Regions from separate parts of the Plantactinospora sp. B6F1 genome, predicted to be linked through region 1. Evidence: riboswitches for the same ligand, from Rfam matches in the RefSeq annotation. Region 1 holds a riboswitch; each other region holds the start of a gene.
What was found. A riboswitch is a leader RNA that binds a small molecule or an ion and turns the genes downstream of it on or off. The one in region 1 is predicted to bind cyclic di-AMP.

Region 1 (2,254 bases):
TTCGCCGGCCCGGGAGGCGTGCACGATCCAGCCGTCACCGACGTACATGCCGACGTGGCTCAGGTTGGCGTAGTAGAAGACGAGGTCACCGGGGCGTAGCGCGGAACGGCTGACCGACTTCACCGCGCCGCGCTGGGCGCGGGCGTTGTGCGGCAGCGAGACGCCGCCCTTGGCCCACGCGGCCAGGGTCAGGCCGGAGCAGTCGTACGAGCCGGGGCCGTCGGCACCCCACTTGTAGGGCTTGCCGATCTGGGCGCAGGCGAACTTGACCGCCTTGCCGGCCGCGCCTCCGGGGTAGGTGGCCGGGCAGGGCGCGGGCCGCAGCGGGCCGGCCGAGCCGTTCCCGTACGCCTGGATCCGCAGCTTCTGAAGCCGGTCGACCTCGGCGTCGATCTCCTTCTTCTTCGCCGCCAGTTCCGCCTCGGTCTTGGTCAGCTGGCTGACCAGCCGGTCCAGCGGGGCCTTCTGGGCGGCGTACTTCTCCTTGAGTGCGACGACCGCCTGCACCTCGCGCTGCTGCTGCCGCGCGAACTGGTCGAGCACCGAGAGCTGGCCGACCAGCGCGGTCGGCGACTTCGAGGTGAGCAGGGCGTTGACCGCCGAGGCCTTGTCACCCTTGTACGCCTGCACGGCGAAGTCGCTCACCCGGTTCATCGCGGCGTCGATCTGCGACTGGAGCGGGGCGATCTTCTTCTGCAGGGCGGCGGCCTGCTTCTTCTTCGCCGCCAGGTCCTGCCGGGTGGCGTTGTGCTTCTCGACGACCGGTTCCAGCTTGCGCCAGGCGGTGTCGATCTGCTGCTCGATCTCGGCCACCGTCGGCTCGGCGAGCGCCGGCGTCGTGCCGGTGAAGAGCACGGCGGCGCTGGCGAGTGCGGTGATCGCGATGGCGAGAATGGACCTTCGAGAGCGCGGTTTCGTGTCCCCGGAGTCGGTGGATGCCGACCGGAGGGATGACGACCGCAGCGGGGCAGGGGGAGCCACCGGGGTCCGTACTCCTTCTTCCGTAGCCCGCCTACCGGGTTAGCTGACGGGTTCGGGCGGGAAGATTGTCGCCCTACCGCGTTCGACGCGGATTCACCCCATGAAGCTCGGGTCCCCGGTTCGCTGAGTGTGACGATTCGGCGGTGTCGAGACGTCGCCGCCCGGCTAGGCGGCCTGCCGTCGGCTCGACGGTCCCCAACACTAGAGAAGGGTGTTATCCAAACGCAACCCCGTGATTGGAGTCGATTCGTTAGGTATTGGGGCCGTCGCTGACGGTGGGAAAGCCGTTCGGACCCCGCCGGGTCCGCCGGACACGCTCGGTATCCGTGGTGGAGTGGGTGAAAGATTTCTACATGGTGAGCAGCATGCTCGGCAGGTATTGACCGACAACGGTCCCGGGTGGAGGGTGATCATCAAGGCCACTCCCGGCTCATGGAGGTTCGATGCTTCCCACGACACACCCGCTGAGCAGGAAATTCGCGATCGGGGTCGCGATCGCCGGCGCCGCCGCGCTGCTGCCGGCCAGCCCCGCGCCAGCCGCCGTCGCGGCCCCCGACACCCGGCAACAGGAGTACGCCGCGGCGGCGGCCGAGTTCGGCGTACCCGAGAGCGTGCTGCTCGGCGTCTCCTATCTGGAATCCCGCTGGGACACCAACGCCGGCACGCCGAGCACCAGCGGCGGGTACGGCCCGATGCACCTCACCGACGTCGCCGGACTCGCCGCCGAGCCGGGGCATCCCGAACACGGCGAGGACCGGCGCGGCGACCCGGCCCGACCCGCCCGCCCCGCGACCGGACCCGCCGGCCCGCACGCCGACCGGACCGGCGCCCCACCCCCCGGCGGGCAGACCCTGGACGCCGCCGCCGCACTGACCGGAGCCGACGAGCACCTGCTCCGCGCCGAACCGGCGGCGAACATCCGGGGCGGGGCGGCGCTGCTGGCGTCGTACCAGCGGGCGCTGGCCGCACCGACGGGCCCGGCCAGCGACCCGGCGGCCTGGTACGGCGCGGTGGCCCGGTACGCCGGCAGCGACCGCGCGGACGCCGCCGCGGCCTTCGCCGACGAGGTGTACCGGACCATCGCCGAGGGCGCCAGCCGGACCACCGACGACGGCCACCGGATCACCCTGCCCGGCCGACCCGGGATCGTCCCGCAGCGCTCCTGGCTGGACCGGCTCGGCCTGCCCGGCCGGCCCCGCCCGGACGGGCTGGAGTGCCCCCGCGACATCTCCTGCGAGTGGATCCCCGCGCCCTACCAGGCGTTCGGGGACGG
Region 2 (2,254 bases), on a different contig from region 1:
ACCAGAACACCCGGGACGGCGTGCACGTCGCCTCGCTGGGCGGGGCCTGGATCGCCCTGGTGGCCGGCTTCGGCGGGATGCGCGACCACACCCAGACGCTCTCCTTCGCCCCCCGGCTGCCGAGCCGGATCGACCGGCTGGAGTTCTCGCTCCGCTACCGGGGCGTGCACCTGCGGGTCGACGTACGGCGGGACGAGGCGACGTACTCGCTGCGCGACGGCGAGCAGGACGACGCCCTGGAGTTGCTGCACCACGGAGAGAAGGTCCGGATCAGCTGCGAGGAGTCGGCGACCCGGCCCATCCCGCCGGCCCGCCCGACCGGCCCGCAGCCGGCCCAGCCCGCCGGCCGCGCCCCGGCCCGCCGCACCCCGGAGAGCGAGCCGAGCTGACCCGCCCCGGGGGGCCGGCGGACCTAGATCAGTGACAGGTGTACGTGGTTGGTGTGGTCGCTGGACGGGTCGCCGTGCGCCCCGCCGTACGACTTCCAGCCGGTCGTCGGCAACCAGATCTGCCGGTACCAGATCACGTACAGCACACCGAGCCGGTCGGCGTTGCGGACGAAGAACGCGGCGAGGTTGTTGCCGTACATCCGGTCGGCACCCTTGGCGGCACCCCGGAAGCCGCCCTTCTCGGCGGAGAAGTCGCAGGCCCGCCCCTTCGGGTGCTCGTACGGGCCGCCGGAGCGGTAGCAGCCGGTGAACCGGGTGAAGCCGGCCCGGCGCGCCTCGGTGTAGGCGTGCAGGGTGCGCGGGGTGACGCAGCCCGTGGTGGTCGGGTCGGGCAGGCTGCACGACTGTGGTGGCCAGGAGCCGTCGGCGGCGCGTGGCGCCGGCCGGGCCACCGGTGACCTGGCGTTGACGAAGCCCCCGGTGGAGGCGCCACCGACCTGGGCCAGCGCCCGCTCGGCGGCCTGCTTCTGCCGCAGCATGATCGTGAGCTGCCGGCGCTCCTCGAGTACCTCGGCGTCCAGCGCCTGCTTCGCCCGGGTGGCCCGCTCCCGGGCCTGGTGCAGCCCGCGCAGCGCGTCGTTGTCCCGCAGGGCCACCGCCTCCAGGCCACGGGCGCGCTCCAGCAGTTCGTCGGCCGAGCCGCTGTGCAGCAGTACCATCACCGGGCCGATCCGGCCGGTCCGGTACGCCGCCCGGGCCACCTGTTCCACCCGGGGGCGCAGCTCCGCGATGCGTGCCTGCACCCGGCGGAGTTCGGCGGCGATCCTCGCCTGCCGAGCCTGGGCGTTGGCCAGCGCGTTCTTTGCCTGTAGGTAGCCTCGGCCGGTCGATTCGAGCAGGTCGCGCAGGAGCGGCGTGTCGCCCTCGTCGCCGAGGATGGCGGGGCTGTCCGCCTCCGCCACGCCGGGCCGGAGCGCCGCCCCGGTGAGCGCGCCGAACGTGGCGAGCAGGGCCAGGGCCAGCGGTAGCCGCCGACGTGTGGATCCGGTCATGCATGTCCCTCCGTCGCCCGCCTACCGAGTTAGCTGACGGGTTCGGGACGGAACAAGTCCCTACCGCGGTTGCGGACTCACCCCACCTACCTGGGTCCCCGGCTCACCCGAGAGTGATTCGGCGGCGGTCACGCCGGCGCGGAGGGGTGCGCCACCGGGCGAGACCGGGGTCAGCGTACCTGATCAACTGGGTCGAACAGGTGGATTTCGGAGTGATCCGGCGTGGAAATTGCCTCGGGGCGTGCCGGGAGGTACGTCGGCGGTGCCGGTGCGACGGACGGGCTGGAAATCGAGGGCGATCTTGGTAGCCTGATCCGCCGCCGGGCCCTCGGCGGCCTCCGTCGCCACCCCAGAGGGGAGTATCCATGCCTCGGCGTCTTCGATCGCTCCTGCTCGGCGTCATCGTCGCGGCCGGCTCGGGCATTCTGCCCGCCACCCCCGCCGCCGCCTCCGTCGCGACCGTCACCAGTGGTGACAGCACCGTGCTCTTCCTGCGGCCGAACCTCGACCCGGTGCCCGATTCGGTCTACGCGACCCCCGACCCCGGCCGGAACGGCGCGCGCTTCCTTCCCTACCAGACCCCCGGGCTCCGGGATCAGATCGCCGACCTGGTCGCGCTCGCCGCCCCCGGCTCCACCGTGTACGGATCGCTCTACACCTTTTCCGACCAGGGAATCACCGACAACCTGCTGGCGGCGCACGCCCGCGGCGTCAGCGTACGGCTCATCGTCGAGGCCTGCACCAGCGGCACCACCGCGTCCTGCGGGGCGCTGTCCAACCAGGTGAACCGACTCGTCACCGAGCTGGGCAGCT
Region 3 (2,254 bases), on a different contig from region 1:
CTCGGGATCGGGATGGCACTGGCCGCGATCACGGCGGCCCGGCGGGTGGTCGGTGCCCCGCAGCGGACCTTCGGCCTGTACCGGCTGGAGGTGCTGGCCGCGCTGGCCAACGCGGTACTGCTGTCCGGGGTGGCGCTCTACGTACTGGTCGAGGCGGTACGCCGGTTCGCCGACCCGCCCCGGGTGGAGGCCGGCCCGATGCTCGCGGTGGCCGTACTCGGCCTGCTGGCCAACGCCGCCGCGTTCGGCCTGCTCCGACCCGGTGCGCAGGAGAGCATCAACCTGCGCGGCGCCTATCTCGAGGTGCTCGGGGACCTGCTCAACTCGGTGGGCGTGATCGTCGCCGCCGTGGTGATCATCCTGACCGGCTGGCGCTGGGCCGATCCGATCGTCGCCCTGGCGGTCGGGCTGTTCATTCTGCCCCGCACCTGGCGGCTCGGCCGGACCGCCGTACGCATCCTGGTGCAGGCCGCGCCGGAGCATCTCGACGTGGCGGCCGTAGGCACCCGGCTGGCGGCCGTGCCGGGGGTGTGTGACGTACACGACCTGCACGTCTGGACCCTCACCTCCGGGATGGAGGTGGCCTCGGCGCACCTGAGGCTGGACAGCGACGCGGAGGTCGGTACCGTACTCGCGGCGGCCCGGTCGGCGTTGCGCGAGGAGTTCGACATCTCGCACGCCACCCTTCAGGTCGAGCCGGACGCCGCGCTGGGCGGCTGCGGACCCACCGACTGGTAACCGGCCGCGACGCTGCGTGTCGGGGCGACCGGCCGGAAACTGTCGGAAATCCGCCCCCGGCAGGCGTAGAGGTTCACCGATAGTTAGCGGCATCTTAAGTTTCGCCCGCACGCTCGCTATTTTTGTCCGGATACATCCGTCTGAAGCAGGAGAATCGTGAATTCGACGGCAGCGACGCCACGTATCCCCGGACGACAACTGCCGGTAAGCTCGGCTCCGGTCTCCGCCGGGCGGCGCCCTCCGGCGCCTGCGGAGGCCGTCGCCTAATCGCACGCGCGAGCCGGGGAACCACGTACCAGGGGTGTATCCGCGCCAGCGGTAGGGATCTTCCGTCCCGAACCCGTCAGCTAACCCGGTCGGCGGCTGACGGAAGGACATTGTCATATGCCGTTCCTGGCACCCACCCGACAGGCTCCGGCGTCCGCGCGGAGCGCCACGAGACCGTCCCGGAAGGCCGCGACCACCGCGGCCATCGCCCTGGGCATGGTCCTCGCGGCACTCGGCGGCGCACCCGCCGCCGCGGCACCGGAGTACGCGACCGCCGCTGTGCTGGCCGCGGCACCCGGCGGGGACGACATCGACGGAGGCAGCGACAGCCTGCGCGAGCAACTCCAGGTCGCCAGCAAGGGCTACCTGAACGCCAAGAACAAGCTGAACAACTCCGTCAAGCGGCAGAAGGAACTGAACCAGCAGCTCGCCGCGCTGCGCACCGAGGTGGCGACCCGGGGTGAGCGGGTCGCCCGGATGGCCGACATGGCATACCGGACCGGCCGGCTCGGACAGGTCTCGGCCCTGCTCAACAGCGGATCTCCGACCAGCCTGGTGGACCGGGCCGCCGCACTCGACACCATCTCGGCGAACGAGAGCCGGGAGCTGCGCGGGCTGCGGGAGAGCCTGGACAAGGAGACCCAGGCCAAGGCGGCGCTCGACAAGGAGATCGCCGAGCAGCGCAAGCAGGTCGAGGTGATGGAGACCCGCAAGAAGCAGGCCGAGCGGGCGCTGGCGGCGGCAAACAACAGCGGCGGCGCCGGCGCGGGGATCAGCGGCAGTGGCGGCGGGTCGGCGCGGCCGGCACCCCGCAACGCCGACGGCTCCTTCCCGGACGAGTCGTGCAGTCAGAACGACCCGACCACCAGCGGCTGCATCACCCCGCGCACCCTGCACGCGCTGAAGCAGGCCCAGGCGGCCGGCTTCACCCGGTTCGTCTCCTGCTTCCGCAACGGAGGCAGCGGCGAGCATCCGAAGGGACAGGCGTGCGACTTCGCCGCCCAGAAGAACGGGTTCGGCGGGGTGGCCACCGGCGGCGACCGGACGTACGGCAACAACCTGGCGGCGTACTTCGTGCGCAACGCCGATCGACTCGGTGTGCTGTACGTGATCTGGTTCAAGCAGATCTGGCTGCCGAGCAGCGGTTGGAAGACGTACAACGGGGGCAACGGGGACCCGTCCAGCGACCACACCAACCACGTGCACCTGTCGATGCACTGATCGGCCGCACCCGCACACCGAACGAGAA

Region 2: another riboswitch for cyclic di-AMP. It lies ahead of ABNF97_RS09755 (VldE C-terminal domain-containing protein); the one in region 1 lies ahead of ABNF97_RS03440 (NlpC/P60 family protein).
Region 3: another riboswitch for cyclic di-AMP. It lies ahead of ABNF97_RS12930 (VldE C-terminal domain-containing protein); the one in region 1 lies ahead of ABNF97_RS03440 (NlpC/P60 family protein).

Annotation. Positions count from the first base shown of each region.
Region 1 is NZ_JBEEAC010000002.1:65,713-67,966, forward strand. Features, by position in the region: gene ABNF97_RS03440 (NlpC/P60 family protein) at 1-981, opposite strand, end outside; cyclic di-AMP (ydaO/yuaA leader) riboswitch at 994-1,134, opposite strand; gene ABNF97_RS03445 (N-acetylmuramoyl-L-alanine amidase) at 1,425-2,254, shown strand, end outside.
Region 2 is NZ_JBEEAC010000005.1:100,102-102,355, forward strand. Features, by position in the region: gene ABNF97_RS09750 (glycosyl hydrolase family 65 domain-containing protein) at 1-389, shown strand, start outside; gene ABNF97_RS09755 (VldE C-terminal domain-containing protein) at 413-1,441, opposite strand; cyclic di-AMP (ydaO/yuaA leader) riboswitch at 1,445-1,575, opposite strand; gene ABNF97_RS09760 (phospholipase D-like domain-containing protein) at 1,807-2,254, shown strand, end outside.
Region 3 is NZ_JBEEAC010000007.1:226,377-228,630, forward strand. Features, by position in the region: gene ABNF97_RS12925 (cation diffusion facilitator family transporter) at 1-738, shown strand, start outside; cyclic di-AMP (ydaO/yuaA leader) riboswitch at 989-1,116, shown strand; gene ABNF97_RS12930 (VldE C-terminal domain-containing protein) at 1,123-2,226, shown strand.